2 regions of the Lysinibacillus sp. NPDC097868 genome follow, and region 2 is predicted to be linked to the other one. Evidence: predicted binding sites of a transcription regulator. Region 2 holds the regulator's gene; the other holds the start of a gene.
The links. Region 2 encodes Rex, which represses fermentation and respiration genes when NADH is low (regulators of the CRP and FNR family bind a similar motif). Its sites were predicted from a motif close to TTGTGAAATATTTCACAA; they were not measured.
Positions count from the first base shown of each region.

Region 1: ACIQXJ_RS21760 (cytochrome ubiquinol oxidase subunit I) is a predicted target of Rex. The motif match lies at 10,471-10,488, and genes of this name have one in related genera.

Region 1 is NZ_JBIWBS010000006.1:28,427-40,590, reverse strand. Features, by position in the region: gene ACIQXJ_RS21795 (APC family permease) at 1-1,017, opposite strand, end outside; gene ACIQXJ_RS21790 (cysteine hydrolase family protein) at 1,031-1,747, opposite strand; lysine riboswitch at 1,908-2,092, opposite strand; gene ACIQXJ_RS21785 (MFS transporter) at 2,511-3,719, opposite strand; gene ACIQXJ_RS21780 (malate synthase) at 4,705-5,559, opposite strand; gene rlmD (23S rRNA (uracil(1939)-C(5))-methyltransferase RlmD) at 6,142-7,506, opposite strand; gene cydS (cytochrome bd oxidase small subunit CydS family protein) at 7,717-7,839, opposite strand; gene ACIQXJ_RS21765 (cytochrome d ubiquinol oxidase subunit II) at 7,852-8,877, opposite strand; gene ACIQXJ_RS21760 (cytochrome ubiquinol oxidase subunit I) at 8,874-10,220, opposite strand; gene ACIQXJ_RS21755 (diacylglycerol kinase) at 10,576-11,490, opposite strand; gene ACIQXJ_RS21750 (thioredoxin family protein) at 11,668-12,164, opposite strand, start outside.
Region 2 is NZ_JBIWBS010000009.1:1,398-13,561, forward strand. Features, by position in the region: gene tsaB (tRNA (adenosine(37)-N6)-threonylcarbamoyltransferase complex dimerization subunit type 1 TsaB) at 1-688, shown strand, start outside; gene rimI (ribosomal protein S18-alanine N-acetyltransferase) at 681-1,133, shown strand; gene tsaD (tRNA (adenosine(37)-N6)-threonylcarbamoyltransferase complex transferase subunit TsaD) at 1,133-2,152, shown strand; gene ACIQXJ_RS23220 (ABC-F family ATP-binding cassette domain-containing protein) at 2,619-4,562, opposite strand; gene ACIQXJ_RS23225 (redox-sensing transcriptional repressor Rex) at 4,951-5,586, shown strand; gene ACIQXJ_RS23230 (twin-arginine translocase TatA/TatE family subunit) at 5,703-5,918, shown strand; gene tatC (twin-arginine translocase subunit TatC) at 5,939-6,760, shown strand; gene ACIQXJ_RS23240 (CPBP family intramembrane glutamic endopeptidase) at 6,799-7,563, opposite strand; gene groES (co-chaperone GroES) at 7,736-8,020, shown strand; gene groL (chaperonin GroEL) at 8,077-9,711, shown strand; gene ACIQXJ_RS23255 (response regulator transcription factor) at 9,997-10,683, shown strand; gene ACIQXJ_RS23260 (HAMP domain-containing sensor histidine kinase) at 10,670-12,164, shown strand, end outside.

The sequences.
Region 1 (12,164 bases), on a different contig from region 2:
AATATTGTATATCGGTGTTTGATATTTTGGATGTAAATGTGTGAAAAACTTTTTCGAAAGTACCTCATCACGTCCCATACTAAACATTAAACGAGATGCACTTGCTTGCCCTGTTAAACCAGCTGTCACTGTCGATACAATAATCGCAACCGTATAAAGCGTTGCAAGAACTGCACCTCCTGCTTTTTCCGCTATATCAAATAAAGCCGTATCAGCTGAGCTAAAGTTTGTAACATCCGGCCAAACGAGCTGGGCTACATAAGCTTGTCCAATAAAAATAAGTCCTCCGATTAAACAAGCTAAAATAGCTGCCTTCCAAATATCATCTTTTGGATTGACTGCCTCTTCAGAAAGAGTTGTAATCGAATCGAACCCTAAAAACGAGAAGCAGGCCATTGCTGCACCAGAAATAATTGCAGACATAACGAATTTTTCATCGTTGAAGAACGGCACAACAGTAAAGAGCGACGTACCACTTTCTCCACCGACAATTGACTTGACACAAAAAATCACAAAAATAACGACTACAATTCCCATAAATATAACGAGGATTTGATTTGTTTTTGCTGCGATACCAATACCTAAAATATTTACAGTAGTTATAATAGCTGCAATTAGTAACACCCATACCCAATACGGAACAGATGGTATTAATGCGTTCGCATATGAAGCACCTACCATAAATACAATGAGTGGCACTAATACATAATCCATAAACATTGCCCATCCTGCAAAAAATCCTAAATGTGGATTGATGGCACGTTGCGTATATGTATAAGTTGACCCTCCATTTGGAAAAACAGCAGCCATTCGACCGTAACTATAGGCAGAAAACATCATTGCAACCATTGCAATCAAGTAAGCTAATGGCAACATCCCACCTGTAGACTCTGCTGCAAAGCCATAAATATAAGCTGGCGCAATCGGTGTCATAAAAGCAATTCCATAAATGACTAAATCTTTTAATGTTAAAACACGCTTTAACTGTGGTGTATGATCATTGGGTGTTTGACTCATAGTCTATGTCCTCTCACACATTCACTGGGTTGCGTTTTGAAAGTTCTTCCGTTACTAAATCAATTACTTCATCTGTGCTCATTACTTGGCAATAAATTTGATTCATAATCATAATTTCAGCGTCATGAAGCTGTTGCGTTGCAGCTGCACATGCATCTTCAACTAAAATAACTTCAAATCCTGCGTCAGCTAAGCTTCGAACTGTTGAAGCAACACATTGGTCAGTTACAACCCCTGTACAAACTACTGTTTCAATGCCCATATTGCGCAATAAAAATTCATAATTCGTTCCACTTAATACGCTATCTGTCGTTTTATTTACAACAATCTCATCATCAAGAGGCTTTAATTCATCCACCATCTCCGCTCCTGGGTCACCGATTGGCAATAAAATATTGTTCCATCCTGGACGGCGTTGTACAGGAGAACGGTCTCGTCCATCTTTATGATGGCAAGCAATGCGACCAAATGTTACTTCTAATTTATTAGTACGGAAAAAATCTAAAAGCTTTCTATTGTTCGGAATTGTTAAATTGTCGATACGATTAAAGAAGTATTCCCACTGTTCAAACATGCCCTTTTCTCTTGCAACCTGCGCGTCTAAACCGTCTCGACTAATAAACTGGTGTTGCATGTCTACAATTAGTAATGCTGTTTTATCTGGCTCCACGTTTATTTTTTGACCGTCAGTCGGTAAAAATTCATAATATAATGTTGATGTATTATCCATAATAATTCCTCCAAAATACCTCTAATTCCAAAATGTTTAGACAAATAAAAAAACAGACTCTTTGTGCAAAAGAATCTGTCTAACACAAAAATGACCTACTCATTTTTAAAGCTAGAAACTAAAAATGAATCGACCATTTAAAATTCCCACTGTTTGTCTAAACAGAGATAGCACAACTTCATAAACATGTATGTTTACGAAGACAGTCCTGTAACTATTCGCTACAGACCCAGCATATGATGGCGAGAACTCAACACATACTTCGGCGACACTTCCTTCTACCTAACATCTTCATCTTCTCGGACTCCATTAGGTACTGTTAATTGTCGCGCCTCTACCTCACTATCGAAAAAGTGAGGTTTATTTAATTGTTTGAAATAATTATATTATTGCGTTTTTTCTATGTCAACTTTAAATTTACTATATTTCATAAGATTTGTAGCGCAAATCTTCAAAAAAATAACATAATAAATACTTTTATACAATAATTATTTGCAATAAATATAATGATGAACCATAAATTGTATAAAATCTTGACTATCCATATTCTAATAATCCGATTCACAATATAATTTATAAAGTTGGTACTTCTTCTTTCAGCATGACATGAGAAACTTCGAAGCAATTCCTTTTTTATAAAGCATCGGACTTAGCTCGTGAGAACAGATTGCGTCCTCAGGAATGGAGTAATCTCTGATTTTAAAAAAACCACCAATTAAAACGCAAATGCATTTCAATTGGTGGATAAATAAACTTACGTTGTTTATATAGTTTCGCTTACATTCCCTATATTATCTTTTTTAAGCATTAACATGACAATAAAGGAAATACAATATAAACCTGCTAAATAGAGCATCGCAACTTTCATATCATAACTTTGTAGAATATAGCCGACAAGGATTGGTGAAAAACCGCCTATAGCTCGACCAAAGTTAAAAATTGTATTTGTTGCCGTACTTCGAATTTGCACGGGATATAGACCACCAATCAACGCTCCATATCCGGCAAACATACCATTTGAGAAGAATCCGACAATTGCACCACCTATTAGGACACCAACACTTCCCGTAGCATAAGAGTATACAAACACAGCACATGCTGAGGCAATAAGGAAGACGCCAAAGGCACGCTTTGCGCCAAATCGATCTAGGAATAGTCCAAAAGTTAACATACCAATAATCATGCCAACCGCTGTACTAATTGTCCAGATGGCAGAGCTTGAAACAGATAAACCTTGGGACTGTTGCAACATCGATGGTAACCAAATCATTAATCCGTTATAACCGGCAATTTGAACAGTTGCCATTATGATTAAAGAGATTGTTGTAATCGCTGTTCGAGGCGTTTCAAACAATTGTACCAGCTTACCCTTTTCATCTTTCTTACTTGCCTTTTTATTTTTCTGAGCAGCGAGCCACTCAGGTGATTCATCTAAATTTTTCCTTACGATAAAGGCAAAAATAACAGGTATTACACCAACAAAGAATAATGCTCTCCATCCTAAAGTAGGAAGAATGATGGCACTTAGTAATGCTGCTAAAATAACACCATATTGAGCACCTACACTGACATATGAAGACGCACGCCCTTGTTTATTTTTCGGCCAAGCTTCTGCAACAAGCGCCATACCAATACCATATTCTCCTCCGGCACCTATTCCTGCGATAAATCTAAATAGGTACACTTGTTCAATGCTAGTGGCTAATCCTGTTAAAGCCGTACCAATTGCAAACAAGATGACGGTATAGGTAAAGACTTTTACCCTTCCATACTTATCTGCTAAAACTCCGAAAACAATTCCTCCTAATAGCATCCCTACATTCGTTATAGAAGAAATAAGTCCTCCAGTTGCTAAATCAATGTTAAATTCTGCAATAATCATTGTCATCGCAAATGAGATAAACATGATGTCCATGCCTTCTAATGTTAAACCAGCTACCGATGCGACCACGGTTTTTTTTCGATAATCCATTCTACTCTCCTCCAGTATGTTCTAGATGAAATAAATCTCTTTTATTTACGAATGAATGGATGTATCTATATAAATATAACGTTTCCATTCTCCTTTTAAGCCTCACTGGACTTCCTTTAAAAGAGGTACGTTAGTTGTGTAATCACAGCTAAAATGCAAAATAAATGCCCTTCCGTCAGACAGACAAAAGGGCATGAATAAACAAAGATATTACTAACATAATAGCTTAAAGTATCATATAGCCCTTTTCAGCCTCTCTGGACCGTATTAAAGGTAAATTATTTCAAAAGATATCTTAGCAAAATTATTTATATTTTCATACAAGAAAATTTTGGTAAAAACTCAAATAAGCCCGTTCTAGTAATGCTTTTAACTCATAAAATAAATTTCAATAGTTGACCTCACGAAAAAAAACTATTCAAGATACGCGGCGATTGTTTTATTAATACTTTCAGCCACTTATACTTATATATGGAAATTACTCCACTCAACCTAACTGACTCCGCAAATACTTAATCGAGCGGATTACTTGTACTCACGAAGATAAACTCCATATAAAAAGGCAACTAACGCAAGGTTAGTTGCCTTTTTTAAAATTAAGTTGTTAGGCGTTGGTCAGCTAATTTAAGCCACGCCAACTGCTTCACAATGTGCGGAGTGTATGCGGCAACACATGGGTGTTGTTGGGTATAGTTTTATAGGCTCAACTCAAAATCAGTGGAATCGAGCCTATTTTCTTCATCATATTTGGTTTTTGCTTATTCTATTAAAGCCCCACTTCGTTAGCTCAATAAATTCAACAAAAAATATCTTTAGTTATTTTTTAATACAAAAAGAACGAATCCCATTAATAAGAATTCGTTCTTGATAAATAATTATATTAACTCCACTCGTTTATTAGCAGACAGAGCCAGGCACTGTTCGGCATTAGTGTTAGATAGGAGAATATGTCAGTGTCCTGTCATTCTTATCTTTGGGCTAAAGTCTAAATACGCATTAATGCACCATTAGGCTTTGGTAAATCTTGATCTGTTATCTGATTCATTTTACAAAAATGTTTAAAAAATCGTTGTGCTAGCTCTTTTTCTGTTGGTTCACTCTTCAACGAAACTATATCAAGTAAAATTTGAGCCATCCATAAATTATCAAAATAACGGTATTTGCCTGTATTCCATGTCATTTTGTCAGGGGATTTTTTATCTGTATAATATTTCCACAAAAGTAGTTGATTCGATTCCTGTTCTGTAAGTTGGAGTCTGTATTTTGAATGGGCAGGAATATTTCCATCTTCACACAGCTTACCGATAAAATCTTCATTCACCATATAGACACCTAAGATACGTCTGTCTTTTTCAGGCATGCCGGCATCTAATGCTGTTAACAGGACAGCGCTATTTTGGTGCATGCGAATAGGTTTGTTTGGCTTCCCTTTGTTATTACCACTTTTTATTGCACCTGAAAAAACCTTCCACTCTGAAACAGAACTATTTTGTTCTTCAATGTCACATCTAAAAACCATTTGTGATTCAGGATGGAGTTTATGATGTTTCATAAGTTTTTCGTGTTCTAAGCGAAGTTTCTGGTTTTTTCGTTGTAGTTTTTTTTCTTCTTCCTTCTTCCTTTCTTCTTCCATTCGTTCTATTTCCTTTTTTTGTATTATTTTTTCAATTAAATGAGCATCACTTTTATCATGTAGTTTTAGGTACTTTCCAAATACATCAGGGAAAACAAACATTTTATTTTCCGATGCAAAATGTATTTCAATAATAGACTCATTATGTTTAACTATACTACCCATGCCAAAACGCTTATGTGTAACTTTTTTATTGATTAGATTCATTATTCTAATCCTCCTTTTGGAATAAAAACGCGGTTACTATTAGATAGTAAATTAATTAGTTAATTCAACAACCTATTATTTTAAAAGCTCAAATAACTGTTTTAATTTTTTCCTTTTGTCTTAATAAAGGATATAAAAAAAACGTATCCAAATTCTATCTGCAAAAAAGGTCAGTGGAATTCGAAATACGATTTAAAAAAAACAACTATAAGACTATTATAACATTTTTTTATAAAAATCACAATTTTATTATTGACACCAAGTTTTATTATGATGTAAAATTAAAAATTATTCTCTAAATCCTCATGAAATAACTTTCAAATAAGAACGTTATAAAAAGTCTCGAAACCTCTGGAAAGCCCCTATAAAAAACAACGGATTTCCGTTGATAAGCATAGGATATCTTCATGAAATAAATCAATGATATTCTTCAATTAAATTCCATATAAAAAGACCCCAATTTAGCAAAAGTTATTTGCAAGAAAATCAGGGTCTGTATAAAAATTTTTTACTTTTCAAACTATATAGTAAAACTTATAAATTATCAGAATTGTTTAGGAATTAAATGTGTACCCCCGTATATTACGATAACTCCAACCACGCAACCGCTTCACAATGTGTGGAGTGTGGGAACATATCGACTGGTTGGATTTCCTGTGTTTTGTATCCGCCATCTTCCAGAATGCGAAGGTCACGTGCAAGTGTAGCTGGGTTACATGATACATAAACAACTCGTTTTGGACGTTGCTCTAAAATTGTTTGTAAAAGTGCTTCATCGCATCCTTTACGTGGTGGGTCTACAACAAGGACATCTGCTTCCTTGCCTTCCTTATACCAGCGTGGAATCACTTCCTCTGCAGGGCCTGCCTCGAAGTACGTATTTGTAAAGCCATTAAGCTCTGCATTGCGTTTTGCATCCTCAATTGCTTGTGGTACAATTTCGACGCCCATAACAGCCTTCGCTTTTTGAGCGAGGAATAAAGAAATTGTACCAATGCCACAATAGGCATCAATGACACGTTCATGACCTTGTAAATCAGCATAGTCTAGCGCTTGCTTGTATAGCACTTCCGTTTGCTGAGGATTTACTTGGTAGAACGAGCGTGCCGAAATTTCAAAACGCACATCACCGATAGAATCAATGATTACATCATTGCCCCAAAGGTTGATCGTTTCATCACCAAAAATAACGTTTGTTTTATCGCTATTGATGTTTTGCATTATCGATGTAACGTTTGGCAATAGCTTTAATATGCTTGCTACGGCCGATTCTTTTTGCGGGAATTTTTTCTTTTTCGTAACGAGTACGACCATAACCTCACCTGTTGCACGTGCCGTACGGATAACGACGTGACGCAGCATCCCTTCATGTGAAGCTTCATTATAAGGTTGAATACCGATTGTCGTTAATTCTTTTTTTAGTCCCGAAAGAATTGCGTCCGCTTCACCTGTTTGAATTAAACAGCGGTCCATATCGACAATTGTATGCGATTTTGTTTTGTAGAAACCAGCAATGACTTGTCCCGCGTCATTTGTAGAAAATGGAATTTGAGCTTTATTGCGATATTGCCAAGGCTCCTCCATCCCCTTTACTGGTAAAACTGGTGCGTCAATTTTGCCTAAGCGTTGCATAACATTACGCACCATATTTTCCTTCCACTTTAACTGCCCCTCGTACGATAAGTGCTGTAACTGACAGCCACCGCATTGCTTAAAATAATCGCAAGGTGCATCTACTCGATCAGGTGAAGGTTTAATTATTTCTATCACTTTTGCAAAGCCATAATTTTTTAGCGTTTTTAAAACATGAATTTCTGCTGTTTCATTCGGTAATACACCTTGAATAAATAATGGATAGCCATCGACTTTTGCGACGCCATTGCCATCATGTGTTAAATCTTCTATATAAACTGTGAGTTGGTCATTCTTTTTTACGGGTGCTGACATTCGTACATCCTCCATTTCAATCTTCTTATTGTAGCATGTGATAGCGGAGGAAAAAAGAACAAGGCATGAATTTATCACGCTATTCTAGCTGTGCTAAAAAATAATGACCTGGAGCGAGCACAACTCGCAATGTGAACGAGCTCCCCGTTTTCCTTAGCGTATCTTCATTTGATAGTTAACCTTAGCCCAGACAGTGCTAAAAAAGAGCCGCTATTCGCGACTCTTTTCATTGTTTTTCGTGACATAATCATCTTTTGGTGCCCACCAGAACATAACAATAATCCCGATAATGACGACAATAAATGGTGCATAAAACATTAAAAACTTTTCCATCGCTATAACCTCCTATGCATGATGGTCTTCTTTCCCTGTCACATAATTTTTGTTGAATAAGAATAATTTCAGCAATAAATATAGTGAAGGTAGAAGCAGGCATAATCCTAAAACAAATACGATAACTAATGCAATGGCCATTTGTGTGTTTGTAAAGCTATCATAAATCGTCAAATATGGATACAGTAAATATGGATATTGGGCGATACCATAAGCAAAAAACGCAACCGCGAACTGAGCGATTAATAGTCCTACAGCAAGCCCATAATTTTTCCGCATCCATAACAATATAACAGTAATAATAAATAATACTGCGGAAATAGCAAACATCCACCATAAGTTGACCATATGCTGATAGCTTTCAGGGTTAATGGATTTCATTTCATACATAATCCCAAGTGCACTAATCATTAATGGTGCTGCCCAAATTAATGCATATTTTCGCATTAAGTTTGTTGCCTCTACATCTGTTGCTTTATGTGCATACCATGTTAAAAATACTGCGGATATATAAAGGACAGCTGCTATGCTTAATACGACAATACTCCAAGCAAATGTACTCGTATATAGTGTCCAATAATTTAATACTGGTTGCCCTTCCACCATATCCACATAGCCGCCACCTGCAATAGCAAATACTACAGATAATGAGGCTGGAATAAGTAAACCTGTTAAGCCATATGTCAGAGAATAACCAATATGTCCACGTGCACCATACGATTCAAATGCATAGTACGAGCCACGAATCGCAAGCAACACTAATGAAATACTTACCGGTACAAGCAAAATTGTTCCATAGTAAAATGCTGTTTGAGGGAAAAATCCTACAATCCCTACAAAGAAAAACACTAAAAAGACATTCGTTACTTCCCATACAGGCGATAAATATCGTTTAATAATATTCGTTATGATATGGTTTTTCCCAATAAGTAGACTGTAAGCATTGAAAAAACCTGCGCCAAAATCAATGGATGCGACCATCACATAACCAAAAAGGAAAATCCACAATACTGAAATTCCTAATACCTCTAATGTCATATGATGTCACCGCCTTTTTCTATATTCCGATCTTCAATTTCACGCTCAATCGGATTCTTTTTAAACATCCGAATTAATACAACAGTACTACCGATTCCAAGTACGGCATAAACACCTGAGAATAACAGCATCATTAAATCTACATGATCACTCGTTGTTGCGCCCTCTGGTGTTCGCATAATACCGTATAATATCCACGGTTGACGACCAACCTCTGCAAGCCACCAACCTGCTTCAATCGCAATTATGGACAGTGGCGCACCGGCAACAATAATCCATTTATATAACCGTGAATGAATAAATCGCCAACGACGTAGTTTCCCTACTACATAAACTAGAGATACTAATGCCATAAACATGCCGATAAAGACCATGATGTTAAACAGATAGTGAATATAAAGCGGTGGTCGGTCTTCCTCCGCAAATTGATCTAAACCTATTACTTCTGCATTTGGATTATTAGCGGCCAGTATACTTAAAGCGTAAGGTACTTTAATGGCATACTTTACTTCCTCGCCATCTAATACACCGAATAAAATAAGTGACGCTTTATCTGTTGTTTCAAAATGCCATTCTGCCGCAGCTAATTTTTCTGGTTGGTATTCCGCTAAGTATTTGCCTGAGAAGTCGCCTATTATTGCAGCTGAAATCGATGTAACCAGACCAATCTTCATTAGTAAAAATAATGATTTTTTATGGTAAATATGATCAGAGCCTCTAAGCATACGATAGCCTGCAATTGCTGCCAACACAAATGCTGATGTCATGTAGGCTGTTACAAGCACGTGCGCTACTTTAGTTGGCATAGCTGGGTTAAACATTGCTAAAAATGGTTGAATATTAACGAGCTGACCGTCCACTATGTCAAAGCCTTGTGGTGCGTTCATAAAGGCATTCACGATTGTTATAAAAACAGCGGACATTGATGCACCTAAAGCAACAGGAATTAGAAGGAGCATATGTTTTTTCTGACTATCGAAACGATCCCAAGTGTATAAGTAGATACCTAAGAAAATGGCTTCAAAGAAGAATGCAAAGGTTTCCATAAAGAGTGGTAATGCTATAGTTTGCCCTGCAAGTTGCATAAAATTCGGCCATAGTAACGATAATTGTAATCCGATAGCTGTACCTGTAACGACCCCTACAGCAACGGTAATAACGAAACCTCGTGCCCAACGTCGTGCCATTAAAATATAATGCTCATCATTCTTTTTATATCCAGTCCATTGCGCAATCATAATCATTAACGGCACGCCGACTCCAATCGTTGCATAAATGATGTGGAACGATAACGTAAGCTCCGTTAATGCACGACTCCAAAAGACTGCTGATTCATTAATCATCTCAATACCCTCCTAACTACCAAATATTCTTCCCAGTATGGAAAGTAGCATGATAATTGCAACACCAAAGCTTAACCAAATAAGCTTTCTTTCCTGTGACTTATACAAATTGCACCACTTCCTTTCCTTATCCATACCCATATTTTCCACTATTTCAACGCAAAAAACCTTTATAATGGACCGAAACTTCGGCCTATTATAAAGGTTTCAAATTTTGTTCATTTAATATACGCATATTCGCCAAACATTTTTCTTAATTCGTTCACAACCCCATTTAATGAGGGGATTATAAACAAATAAGTGTAAATTTACAAAACTTATTTACACTTTTCTGCAATTGTTCCATAAGAGTAATTTAAATTCGATCTTCCTCACGAATATCTTCGATTGGTACAAAAATTTCAATATGGCGCTTCAAGTTTTCAAAAGTTGCAGGTGCATCTCCACCATATTCGCCATCTAGATTTAAATGCACTTCGTTTTCCGTCGTAACTTTCACAACACTTGCCTTTTTATAAATAACACGATCATCCTTTAAATGTTCGCCTCGCAACGCCATTGCCGCAAGTTGAATAAATTCGGGAAGGCTCACTTTTTTCAATACTAATAATGTAAAGTAACCGTCGTTTATGCTCGCATCTGGCGCAAGCTTTTCAAAGCCTCCAACAGAATTCGTTAAGCCACATAAGAACATCATCGCATCTCCATCAAATACTTCACCATCATATTCAATACGCATATGTGATGCCTTAATAGATGGAATCATTTCAACCGCTTTTAAATAGTAAGCTAACTGTCCTAGCATTGTTTTCATTTTGCTCGGCACTTCGTATGTTAGCTCAGTAATACGTCCCCCAGCAGCGATATTGATGAAATAGCGTTCTCCATTTAACAATCCAACATCAACTGGTAAGGTATCGCCTTTAATAATAATATCAACGGCTTCATCAATATTTCGTGGAATATGGACGGCACGTGCAAAATCATTCGTTGTTCCCATTGGGATTAAGCCAATCTTTGGACGTTTATCAAATTGGCCTACACCAGAAACAACCTCATTTAACGTCCCATCTCCACCAACTGCTATGATAATATCAAATCCACGTTCTACTGCGTTTTTTGCTGCTTCTATAGCATCGCCTTCACAAGTTGTTGCGTGACAGGATGTCTCATAGCCCGCCACCTCTAGTTTCTCCAATACTTCTGGTAAATGCTTTTTAAACGCTTCCCGACCAGATGTAGGATTATAAATGATTCTTGCTCGTTTCATAACATACCTTCCTGCTTCATAAGATTCTAATACTTTCAACGAATAAACCATTGAAATGTTGCACTGGTGATTAAATAGGCAGTTCTACGCCTTGCAACTCAAATTCACCATATGCTTCCAATACGCCAGTATGAGCGCATATTGTACGTTATACCATTGCCTAAGCAAATTGCTCCTTTATTGCAATGCTGCTGTTACATGTTTTTTGAAATCTTCGTATACATATTCCCAATTTGCTTTATTCGTAATATTATCTTCACGTATTTCAGTGTAAAGTGCTTTTTGTGCTTCCTCAAAAGTTGGATCTTCTTTGTCCGGTAATGTAGTTCTTTTCTTCACAACAATATCCTGTAACTCAGGCGCACGTGGTCCCCATTTACCTATAACTTGGCCTGATTCGTTAAGTAAAATATACATTGGAATTGCACGGCCACCGTTTGTTAAGTAACGGTCGATTAAATCTGTGTCTGCATCGCGTAAAACAGTGCGCATATCTAATCCAGCTGCCTCTGCAACACGGCGAATAATTGGATTATTTAGCATCGCATCTCCGCACCAATCTTCAGTAATTGTTAGTATTTTAGGTTGCTTGTCTTTTAATAAAGCTACAAAACCATCGTTCATTGGCACTTCAAAGCCATCATAAATACGGAAGCTATCTTCTTTAAGCGTTG
Region 2 (12,164 bases):
AACAGCGAATGCGCCACTTTCTGTTGCAGTTGTTAAGAATGGAAAAGTGTTGGCAGAGGTTGTACAAAATATAAAATTAACGCATTCTGCAGGAGCAATGCCAGCAATTGAAACGATACTAGCTAATGTTGGTGTAAAGCCAAATGAGTTAGATGCAATTGCTGTATCAGAGGGGCCAGGGTCATATACAGGTGTACGAATTGGTGTAACGCTTGCTAAAACATTGGCATGGACATTACAGAAGCCATTAGTCGGTGTTTCAAGCTTAAAAGTATTAGCAACAAATGCAGCTCTTTTTGAAGGACTAATATGCCCTATATTTGATGCACGTCGTGGCAATGTATACACAGCTGTTTATAAAGGGTCAAAGCTTGATGTAGTTATAGAGGATTATCATGATCATATTGAAGGACTGTTAGCCCGTTTGAAGGCTTTAGATGCTCCTATATTATTTATAGGAGTAGATGTCGATCTATTTTGGGATAAAATTGTTGAAGTCCTTGGACATAATGCGTATCGTGCACCTCTTCATGAGGACTTGCCACGTGCGAGTGCAGCCATTAGTTTAGCAAGCACAGCGAAATTACCGAGTGTGGAGGAAGTCCATCATTTTACTCCGCAATATAAACGTATTGCTGAGGCTGAAGCAAACTGGTTAAAAGAGCAAAAGGAGAAAGCACATGAGTAGTAATATAATGTATCGTAAAATGGTATCAGAGGATGTACCAGCGGTTTATGCGATTGAACTTGCTACATTCCCAACGCCATGGACATTGGATTCTTTTTACTATGAGATGAATGAAAATCAATATGCACACTATGTTTTAGCAGTAGATGAGAACAATAGCATAATAGGTTTTTGTGGAATGTGGATGGTCATAGATGCGGCTCAAATTACAAATGTGGCTGTTACAGAGGCAGCTCGTGGTCGAGGAATTGGAGAAGGCTTAATGCGGGAAGCGATGCGTATTGCACGAGAGCACGGAATGGACGTTATGAGTCTAGAGGTACGTGAAACGAATACGGTGGCACAAAATCTTTATCGCAAGCTTGCCTTCCAAGATGGTGGCATACGTAAAGGTTACTATACAGATAACGGGGAGGATGCCCTAGTCATGTGGGTGAATTTATAATGGAAAATCGAGTTATTTTAGCAATTGAGTCCAGCTGTGATGAAACGGCAGCGGCTGTTATTCGTAATGGTTCTGAAATTGTTTCAAATGTAGTTGCTTCGCAAATTGAGAGTCATAAGCGTTTTGGTGGCGTTGTACCCGAGATTGCATCACGTCACCATGTAGAGCAAATTACGGTTGTTATTGAAGAGGCATTAAGACAAGCAAATATGCAGCCATCTGATTTAGATGCAGTAGCTGTTACAGAAGGTCCTGGTCTGGTCGGGGCATTGTTAATTGGCATTAACGCAGCAAAAGCGTTTGCATTTGCTAACAATGTACCGATTTTGGGCGTACATCATATTGCAGGTCATATTTATGCCAATGCACTTGTCCAACCAATGGAGTTTCCACTATTAGCCCTTGTAGTATCAGGGGGACATACGGAACTTGTTTATATGAAAGAACATGGATCATTTGAAGTAATTGGAGAAACGCGGGATGATGCGGCAGGGGAAGCCTATGACAAAGTTGCACGCGTGTTAGGCTTACCATATCCAGGAGGTCCTCGTATAGATCAATTAGCACATGAAGGCCAAGAAGCCGTTGCTTTTCCACGTGTATGGCTTGAGGAACAATCCTATGATTTTAGCTTTAGCGGTTTAAAATCAGCAGTTATTAATTATAAGCACAATATGGATCAACGTGGTGAAGAGATTTCTCCAACAGCAGTTGCAAAAGGCTTTCAGGAAAGTGTAGTTGAAGTACTAACTGCAAAAACATTGCGTGCAGCGCGCGAATATAAAGTTAAGCAAGTAATCGCAGCAGGCGGAGTAGCTGCTAATAAAGGTTTGCGTACATCCCTTGAGGCGGTATTTTCTAAAGAGGGTATTCCGTTTTTTGTACCACCATTGAAATTATGTACAGATAATGCAGCAATGATAGGGGCTGCTGCAACCCCAATGTTTGAAGCAGGTATTCGAGGAAATATGATGATGAATGGTCGCCCAGGTATGGAATTGAAATCATGGGTTGAATAAGCACTTGAATGAGATGGCTCAGAGTTTGATCTGAGTCGTCTCTTTGTTTATTTTTATAAAAATATTATGGCATATAAAATCATGAATAATGCTAGAAAATATATACGTATATTAGAAAAATAATTAATTGACAAATTTTTCAGAAAATTATCCACAGGAAGGGAAAAAAAAGTGCATAAAAAAACTGCGAACATTCGTACTTATGCACAAATTGTGGATAACTTGTGTATAAGTTGTGATTATTCTATATATAGTAGCCCATTTTACACAGAACCATGTGGATTAAATAATTTGAAATTGTGGACAGTGTGGAAAACTCTGTTGATATGTTGGTATTACTAGTTTTATAGTGTGTATAAAGTTGTGGGCATTTTTTGTCGAAAAATAGCACTTGACCAATATATATGAAAAATAAAGGCCAGTAAAGAAAAAAGCCATATGACATAGCATATGACTTTTCGAGATTTTATAAAATAATATTTTCTAGTTCCTCATTTAGCTCGAGCCATTCCATTTCAATGACTTCATGCTGCTCTTTTATAATAGCTAACTCACCTTGTAGTTGTGAAATTTTCTCATGGTCAGTGAAAATTTCAGGGTCACAGAGAGCTTCTTCTAAACGAGCGATTTCTGTAGCTGCCTTTTGCATGTTAACCTCTAATTCTTCAATTGAACGTCTAATTTGGCGCTCACGTTTTTTTGCTTCTCTATCTATTTTGGAGGTAGAGGTCTTTTCAGTAGCTGTTGCTTGTATTTGTGGCTGAGAAGCAGCCTTCATTTGAGCAATTTCAAAAAGTTCCTGTTTTTTCTCAAGAAAATAATCATAATCACCTAAATACTCAAAAGAACCTTCACCAGATAGCTCAACAACTTTCGTTGCAATTCGATTAATAAAATATCGGTCATGTGATACGAATAGGAGCGTTCCGGGATAATCAATTAAGGCATTTTCCAGCACTTCTTTACTATCTAAATCTAAGTGGTTGGTAGGCTCATCAAGAATTAAGAAATTCGCCTTTTGCATCATTAACTTTGCTAATGCCAGGCGAGCCTTCTCACCACCAGATAAAGAGTTGACGGCTTTATCTACATCTTCTCCACTGAATAGAAAGCGACCAAGTACAGTGCGAATGTCTTTTTCATTCATTAATGGCCATTCATCCCATAATTCTTTTAAAACGCTTTTATTGCTAGATAGCTTTGCCTGTTCTTGGTCGTAGTAGCCAATTTGCACATTGGTACCATAACGAATTTCCCCTGCAAGTGGGGATAAATCTTTGACAATTGTTTTTAATAATGTCGATTTACCAACACCATTTGGCCCAACTAGTGCGATGCGATCTTCGCGAAAAGTTCGTAGTGTAATGCCACTAGATATTTGCTTGTCACCGTAGCCAACAGCTAAGGAGTCAATTGAGAGCACATCATTGCCACTTTGTCTTTCTATCGTAAAGCCAAAGCTAGCTGATTTTTCGTTACCGTCAGGAGAGTCCATCCATTCAGTACGTTCGAGCATTTTGCGTCGGCTTTGTGCCATCTTTGTCGTAGAGGCACGGGCTATGTTTTTTTGAATAAAATCTTCAAGCTTTGCTTTCTCATCTTGCTGGCGTTCAAACATTTTTACATCGCGCTCATAGTTTTTCGCCTTTTCGTCTAAATAAGCACTGTAGTTTCCAGTGTATTTCGTAACGCGGTGACGAGAAACTTCATAGACGATAGAGACAACTTGGTCTAAGAAGTAACGGTCATGTGAAACGATTAAAATAGCGCCTTCATAGCCTTTTAAATAAGTCTCTAACCAAGATAGTGTTTCAATATCTAAATGGTTTGTAGGCTCATCTAGAATTAATAAATCTGGCTTACTTAATAGAAGCTTTGCAAGAGCTAAACGAGTTCGTTGTCCTCCTGACAATGAGCTAATTGCTTTTTCATAATCCTCTGGGTAAAATTGCATACCATGAAGAACAGAACGCGTATCAGATTCGTATTGATAGCCTCCTGCATCTTTAAAATCATGCTGTAATTGGTCATATTCGGACATGACCTTTGCATACATTTCTGGATTTTCGTAAACCGTTGGATCAGCCATTTGCTGTTCAAGGGAGCGTAATGTCTTTTCCTGTCCAAGAAGCGGTTCGAAAATTGTCATCATTTCGTCCCAAATTGATAAAGTTGAATTTAGACCCGCATGTTGTTCTAAATAGCCAACTTGTACACCCTTTGGAATAATAATATCGCCAGAATCATATGACAATTGACCAGCGATGATTTTTAGTAAAGTGGATTTACCAGCTCCGTTACGTCCGACTAATGCTACACGATCACGGTGTTGTACTTCTAGTTTGACACCACTTAAAATTTCATCTGCAATAAAGGATTTATATAGTTGATTGACTTGTAATACAATCATTCTTGACACCTCAATTCTTTCTTAGTGTAAAGGATGACGGAATTGCTTGCAATGTCAGTGCTTTACTTATTCTATGCTGTCATGTAAGATTGAAACGATTTCTCTTTAGTTAGTGGCGTAAAACACGCCGTTAACTAAAGGGAAATCCTCCACTTTTATAAGTGGGTGATGAATATGATATGCATTGAGCTCAGTGTGGGTTGAAACCCGTCTGAATCAAGTTAGCGGACCAGCGTATGTCATAGTTTTTATGAGGAGACTCTCAAGCATGCTCAAAAGATTCTAGATGCATGTACGCTGAAATGCAGTTGATTCATATAAGCATGTTTCAAAATGAGTATTCAAATACGCTTAGGTGCATTTGATGTGTTTATAAGGAGGAAAAAGTTTGAAACAAGAAGTAAAAATTCCACAAGCCACAACTAAAAGACTTCCTCTTTACTATCGATTTATCCAAAACTTTGCGCAAGAAGGAATGGAACGTATTTCATCGAAGGAATTGAGCGAGGCGATGAAAATCGATTCTGCAACGATTCGTCGTGATTTTTCTTATTTCGGTGCGCTTGGCAAAAAGGGATATGGCTATGACGTTCAGCATCTATTGAAGTTTTTTAGCCAAACACTTGATCAGCATGAGACAACAAAAGTAGCGTTAATCGGTGTGGGGAACTTAGGGAATGCATTTTTAAAGTATAATTTCCAAAAAAATCATAATACTCATATTGTGGTTGCATTTGACTCAAAGGCACCAAAAGAAGGGAAAATGATAAGTAATATTCCCGTTTATCATCCCGATTTATTAGAAGAAAAGTATGCTGAATATGGTGCAGACCTTGCTATTTTAACAGTATCTTCACGCTCTGCTCAGAAGATGGCTGATCGATTAGCAGCAATGAATGCAAAAGGCATTTTAAACTTTACGCCAGAGCGTATTACCGTACCAGATACTATGAAATTATTAACGATAGATTTGTCGGTAGAATTACAAGCGCTCATTTATTTAATACGAAATAGCGATAAATAAAGGTATTCACAAATCTGTAAACTGTTACAATTGATGGTGTTTAAACTATTGAAATAAATTCGCCAAACGAAAAAATTTAAGTTAAAATGATATATATATAAGAGGAGGTGGCTGCAATGGTTGTGCACTTAAGTGCTTTTACACCAGTTAGCCTAGTTATTATCGGTGTGGTTGCAATTCTAATATTCGGACCAAAGAAATTACCTGAGCTAGGTAAAGCAATGGGTTCTACACTTCGTGAATTTAAAAATGCAACAAAAGGTTTAGCTGATGACGATGACGATACAAAAAAGAAAATAATTGAACATAAAGAAAATGATAACGTTAAGTAAGTTAAGGATGTCAAGTTAATATGAATCCAAGAGAATTAACAGTCGTAGAGCATTTAGAAGAACTAAGAAAACGGCTCTTTATTTGCGCTGTTTTCTTTGTTATTGCACTTATAGTTGGCTTTTATCTAGCCGAACCAATTATTAAACATATTCAATATAGTAAAGAAGCAGAGCAACTAACTTTAAACGCGTTTAAAGTGACTGATCCCCTTGTCGTATACTTGCAAGTGACGGTCATTGTAGCGTTTGTTATAAGTTCCCCGTTGCTTCTTCATCAAATTTGGTTATTTATTACACCAGGTTTACATGAGACAGAACGTAAGGCTACTTTAAAATATATTCCATATTCGTTTTTTCTATTTTTAGCAGGAGCTTCATTTTCTTATTATGTTTTATTCCCATATGTCATGCACTTTATGATGGGTTTATCTGCGAATTTAGATATACAGCAAACAATTGGTATTAACGAATATTTCTCATTTTTGTTTCGCCTAGTCATGCCGTTCGGAATCATTTTTCAATTACCTGTTGTGACATTGTTTTTAGCGCGTTTAGGTATATTAAATCCTGAATTGATGGTGAAATTCAGAAAGTATGCATATTTTGTGTTAATCGTTATTGCGGTATTTCTTGCACCACCAGACTTTATTTCTAACGTTATCGTAGCGATTCCGCTATTTTTAATTTATGAGATTAGTATTATCATTGCACGTAGAGGCTATCGTAAGTTTTTACAAGCCGAGGCGTTGCTTTTAGAGGAAGAGCGTAAAGAAGCAGAACGCGAGCAAGTTGAGCGTTTGTTAGCTGAACAACGACGACAAATTGAAGAATTAAATGACTAATAAAAAGAGCTAGATGTTTTCCACATCTAGCTCTTTTTTTATTGCATTTTTTGCAGTTCTTCTAAAAATTTTTGCAGCGGTTCTGCGTTTAATTGTACAAGTGTAACGAAGCCGTTCAGCATGACGTGTGCAATAATGGATGTCCAAATCCTTTTTGTTTTATGGTATAAGAAAGCAAAGATTAAACCACAAATCGTATATAACAGGATGTGTGAAAAATCAAAATGAATTAGCGCAAAGAAAATGGCACTGACTATGGCTGCCACCCAGAAATTCGTCGTTTGGACAAGTGAGCCGAAAATAACACGGCGGAAGACAAATTCCTCTAAAATTGGGCCAAAAACAACAATTGCTAAAATGGCAATTGGAGCACCTTTTGCTATCGCCACAATATCAGCGGTGTTTTGTGAGCCACCTTCGATTCCAAATACAGCCATTTCTATAGCTGCACCAATCATTTGCCCGAAGAACACAAGGAAGAAACCTAAAACTCCCCAAATAATTGTAAGTGGAATAGTCTCCTTCTTACCTTGATAGATATCCCAAAACGATTGATCGCGAGTAGTTAAAATCAAACTTAAAATCAATGCAATGGCAAAGCTGAGTGCGATATACCAGCCTTGTGTAATAGGGGCCGCTTGTGCATGAGGTAAACCCGTTGTACTCATCACAAATTTATGAAACGGTAAAAGTAACCACTTTCCTGATAATTGCATGACAATGTAAATGATTAAAACATAGAGAGCCGTTTTTTTATGCTGTACGTTTTTTAAAGTATTATTCACAGTCAAAATCCTTTCCATTCATAAGCTACCTTTCTATTGTAGAGGAATATGGAAAGAAAACAAAATTTTTCGTAGTTCTGGCTTGCAAAAAAACAGTTGATTGATTATCATAATAAATGTATTAGCACTCGTTGATATAGAGTGCTAATAAACTTTTAAGAAATATTTAATTAATAGGAGGTTGTTTCACTTGTTAAGACCACTAGGAGATCGTATTGTCATCGAACTAATCGAGGTAGAAGAAAAATCTGCATTTGGAATTGTACTACCAGACTCTGCAAAAGAAAAGCCACAAGAGGGTAAAGTAGTAGCAGTTGGGACAGGTCGTATATTAGAAAACGGACAACGTGTAGAGCTTGACGTTAAAGTTGACGACCACATTATTTTCTCTAAATACTCAGGTACAGAAGTTAAATATGAAGGCAATGAATACTTAATCTTACGTGAAAGTGATATTCTTGCAATTATTGAATAGTAGTTATTATATTAATTAGGCTTAACGAATATTCCATTTCAGGAGGGTAAATTCAAATGGCAAAAGATATTAAATTCTCAGAAGAAGCTCGTGCATTAATGCTTCAAGGTGTAGATAAATTAGCAAATGCAGTAAAAGTGACATTAGGTCCTAAAGGTCGTAACGTCGTTTTAGAAAAAAAATTCGGTTCACCGTTGATTACAAATGATGGTGTAACAATTGCAAAAGAAATTGAACTTGAAAATCCATATGAAAACATGGGTGCAAAATTAGTAGCAGAGGTTGCTTCTAAAACAAATGAAATCGCTGGTGACGGTACAACTACTGCAACAGTTCTTGCACAAGCGATTATCCGTGAAGGTCTTAAAAATGTAACGGCTGGTGCGAACCCTGTAGGAATCCGTAAAGGGATCGACAAAGCGGTAGCAGCAGCTCTTACAGAATTACATGCTATTTCTCGTCCAGTAAGCAATAAAGAGGAAATCGCACAAGTTGCGGCAATCTCAGCAGCTGACGACGAAGTAGGCCAACTAATTGCAGAAGCAATGGAACGTGTTGGTAATGATGGTGTTATTACAATTGAGGAATCTAAAGGTTTCACAACTGAATTAGATGTAGTAGAAGGTATGCAATTCGATCGTGGTTATGCGTCTCACTACATGGTAACAGACACAGATAAAATGGAAGCGGTTCTTGATAACCCATACATTTTAATTACTGACAAAAAAATTACGAATATCCAAGAAGTTTTACCGTTATTAGAACAAGTGGTGCAACAAGGCCGTCCACTATTAATGATTGCTGAAGATGTTGAGGGTGAAGCTCTTGCAACACTTGTAGTTAATAAACTACGTGGAACATTCAATGCTGTAGCAGTAAAAGCACCAGGCTTCGGTGATCGTCGTAAAGCGATGCTTGAAGATATTGCAATCTTAACAGGTGGTCAAGTAATTACAGAAGAATTAGGCTTAGATCTTAAAACTGCTGATATTACATCATTAGGCCGTGCTGCGAAAGTTGTTGTAACAAAAGACTATACAACAATCGTAGAAGGTGTTGGCGGTACAGAAGCAATCGAGCGTCGTGTCGGCCAAATTCGTGCACAACTTGCTGATACAACTTCAGAATTCGATAAAGAAAAATTACAAGAACGCCTAGCAAAATTAGCAGGTGGTGTAGCAGTCATTAAAGTTGGCGCTGCAACAGAAACAGAATTAAAAGAACGCAAACTTCGCATTGAAGATGCATTGAACTCAACACGTGCAGCAGTGGAAGAAGGTATCGTATCAGGTGGTGGTACTGCACTTCTAAACGTATACGCAGCAGTTGAAAAAGCAGCTGATGCAGTTGATGGCGATGTAGCAACAGGTGTGAAAATTGTTCTTCGTGCATTAGAAGAACCAGTTCGCCAAATCGCAAACAATGCAGGTCTTGAAGGTTCAATCATTGTAGATCGCCTAAAACGCGAAGAAATCGGTGTTGGTTTCAACGCAGCAACAGGCGAGTGGGTAAACATGATGGAAGCGGGCGTAGTAGACCCAGCAAAAGTAACACGCTCAGCACTACAAAATGCAGCATCTGTAGCAGCTCTATTATTAACTACTGAAGCTGTTGTAGCAGATATTCCAGAACCAGCAGCACCAGGTATGCCTGATATGGGCGGCATGGGTGGAATGGGCGGCATGATGTAATAAGCCGCTTAACCCTTTGATCTTTTGTATAAGATGAAACGGAATAAAAGCATTTTAACGGAGGCTTCTCATAAGTTCACTGAACTTGTGGGAGGCTTCTTTTTTGTATTTCCATAAGTATGAAAACGGATTTGTCTATTCGGCATAATTAATGTACATAGGAAAACAATAAGAAAATCTTAAGAATTGGTGCATGAGTTTGTTAAGATTTAATTAGTATTATATTCTAATACGAATCCTATAGGGGAAATTATAAGAGCCTAAAGAGATGGAGGAGTGAATGTAGTGAACATTTTGATATGTGATGATGATAAAGAAATTGTAAGGGCTATTAGCGTTTATTTGGAAAATGAAGGCTATCAAGTATTCAAAGCTTACAATGGTATAGAGGCAATCGATCTTATTCGAGATCACGTTATTCACCTAATTATTATGGATATAATGATGCCAAAAATGGATGGCATTACGGCGACAATGAAAATTCGGCAAGATAATATGATTCCGTTAATTATGCTTTCTGCTAAGTCGGAGGATTATGACAAAATACTTGGATTGAATATTGGAGCTGACGATTATATGGCCAAGCCGTTTAATCCATTAGAACTTGTGGCTAGAGTGAAATCGCAGCTAAGAAGGTATACGGCATTTGGGAGTCTTGATGTGAGCAGTCATGTATTTCAAACGGGTGGTCTAATGATTGATGATGAAAAGAAAGTCATTACGGTTGATAAACAAGCAGTTCATTTAACGCCAGTGCAGTATAAAATTTTAAAACTACTCACAGCAAATACGGGGAGAGTATTCACAATCGAAGAGATTTATGAAAAGGTATGGAATGAAAGTGCCATTAATCCAGAAAATACGGTGGCGGTACATATTCGGAAAATTCGAGAAAAAATTGAAATTAACCCGAAAGAGCCGAAGTATTTAAAAGTTGTATGGGGAGTTGGGTATAAAGTTGAAAAATATTAGTCATGCATTTATTACGAAAGTTATTGTGTTTCTAATTGCCATCGCTTGTTTAACTGGTACTGCGAAGGTAATTATCAACATGGAATTAAATGAAGTTCATCTTAGTAGTATCAATCAAGATAATTATTTTGAAAGCATAGCATTCGCCGATGAAAGTTATAGCCTTATCAGCACTTTAGCGCAATTAATCGGAACATATAAAAGTGAAGAATATATTTTAAGCGGTAAGGCACTTACAAAAGAAGAAATGAGAGAAATCGAAGAAGAATTATATAATGATTTCCAATATTCATCCAAATATAATGGAAATTTGAGTGAAGTGGAAAATAGAAAGATATATCAAGAATCATATGCAGATGACATACAAAGTAAAAAAGAAGAACGCATAAGAGAACAAGTACGAGTGTTTTATCGGTTACTCAGCACATTAGATGCATCTGACGGAATCGTTTATTACGCGAGTGATAGTGAACATGTATTCTCTAATAGTGAACTAAATAAGAAAGAGCAATTTGCATCATTTGGTGCTTATATGCAATTTGCGAATTATCAACAAAAGCTTTATCCAAATGAAATGAAAAAAAATAAATACTTAGATTACATTACACAAGATATTGAGAAGTTGAATCCGCAAACAGACGCTATTTATGTGGCATATAAAGAATCTTACTTAGAGCAAAAAATGCAAGAATGGGAAAAGAATAAAGAGGTTGCTAAAAGTTATCTTAATGAATTCATTTTATTTCTGGCAGGGTTTATTGTATCTTTTGCTTATTTAGTAATAGTTATTGGAAAAACGTCATTTAAAGATAAAGAAATTCATTTTCATGTTTTTGATAAACTATATAATGATGTCAACATTGTCATAGTCGCTGGTTTAACAGGGTTGTGGGTGGCAATGATTGTTGAAGTGTTACGTGAAATGAACATACTTCTCACGGTCCCTATTTTTATCATTGCACTGCTGATGATTTTATCGCTTGTTAAGCATATCAAAAACAGATCATTACTTCAGCACACCCTTATATATCAAATCTTTAAAAAGATTTTTATTATGATAAAACATGTTTTTGATAGTGGCAGTATGGCTGTGAAAATCGTGCTGCTTGTTATTGGCTATCCTTTAGTAGCTGCAGCAACATTTTTCATGTTTCCCATTACGCTAGGTGTAGCTGCTTGGTTTGCGTTGAAAAAGGTGAAGTCGTTTAATCGCATTAAAGAGGGCGTAGAGCAAATTAAAAATGGCGACCTTCATCATCGAATTGAAATAGATGGAAAAGGCGAGTTTAGCCAACTTGCTGCGAATATTAATAGTATTACAGGTGGCTTAAAAAAATCGGTGGATAGTGAGATTAAAAGTGAGCGCTTAAAAACAGAGCTCATTACGAATGTTTCGCATGATATCCGAACGCCTTTAACATCAATTATTACGTATGTCGATTTATTAAAAATAGAAAAAGACCCTGAATTAATTGCTGAAT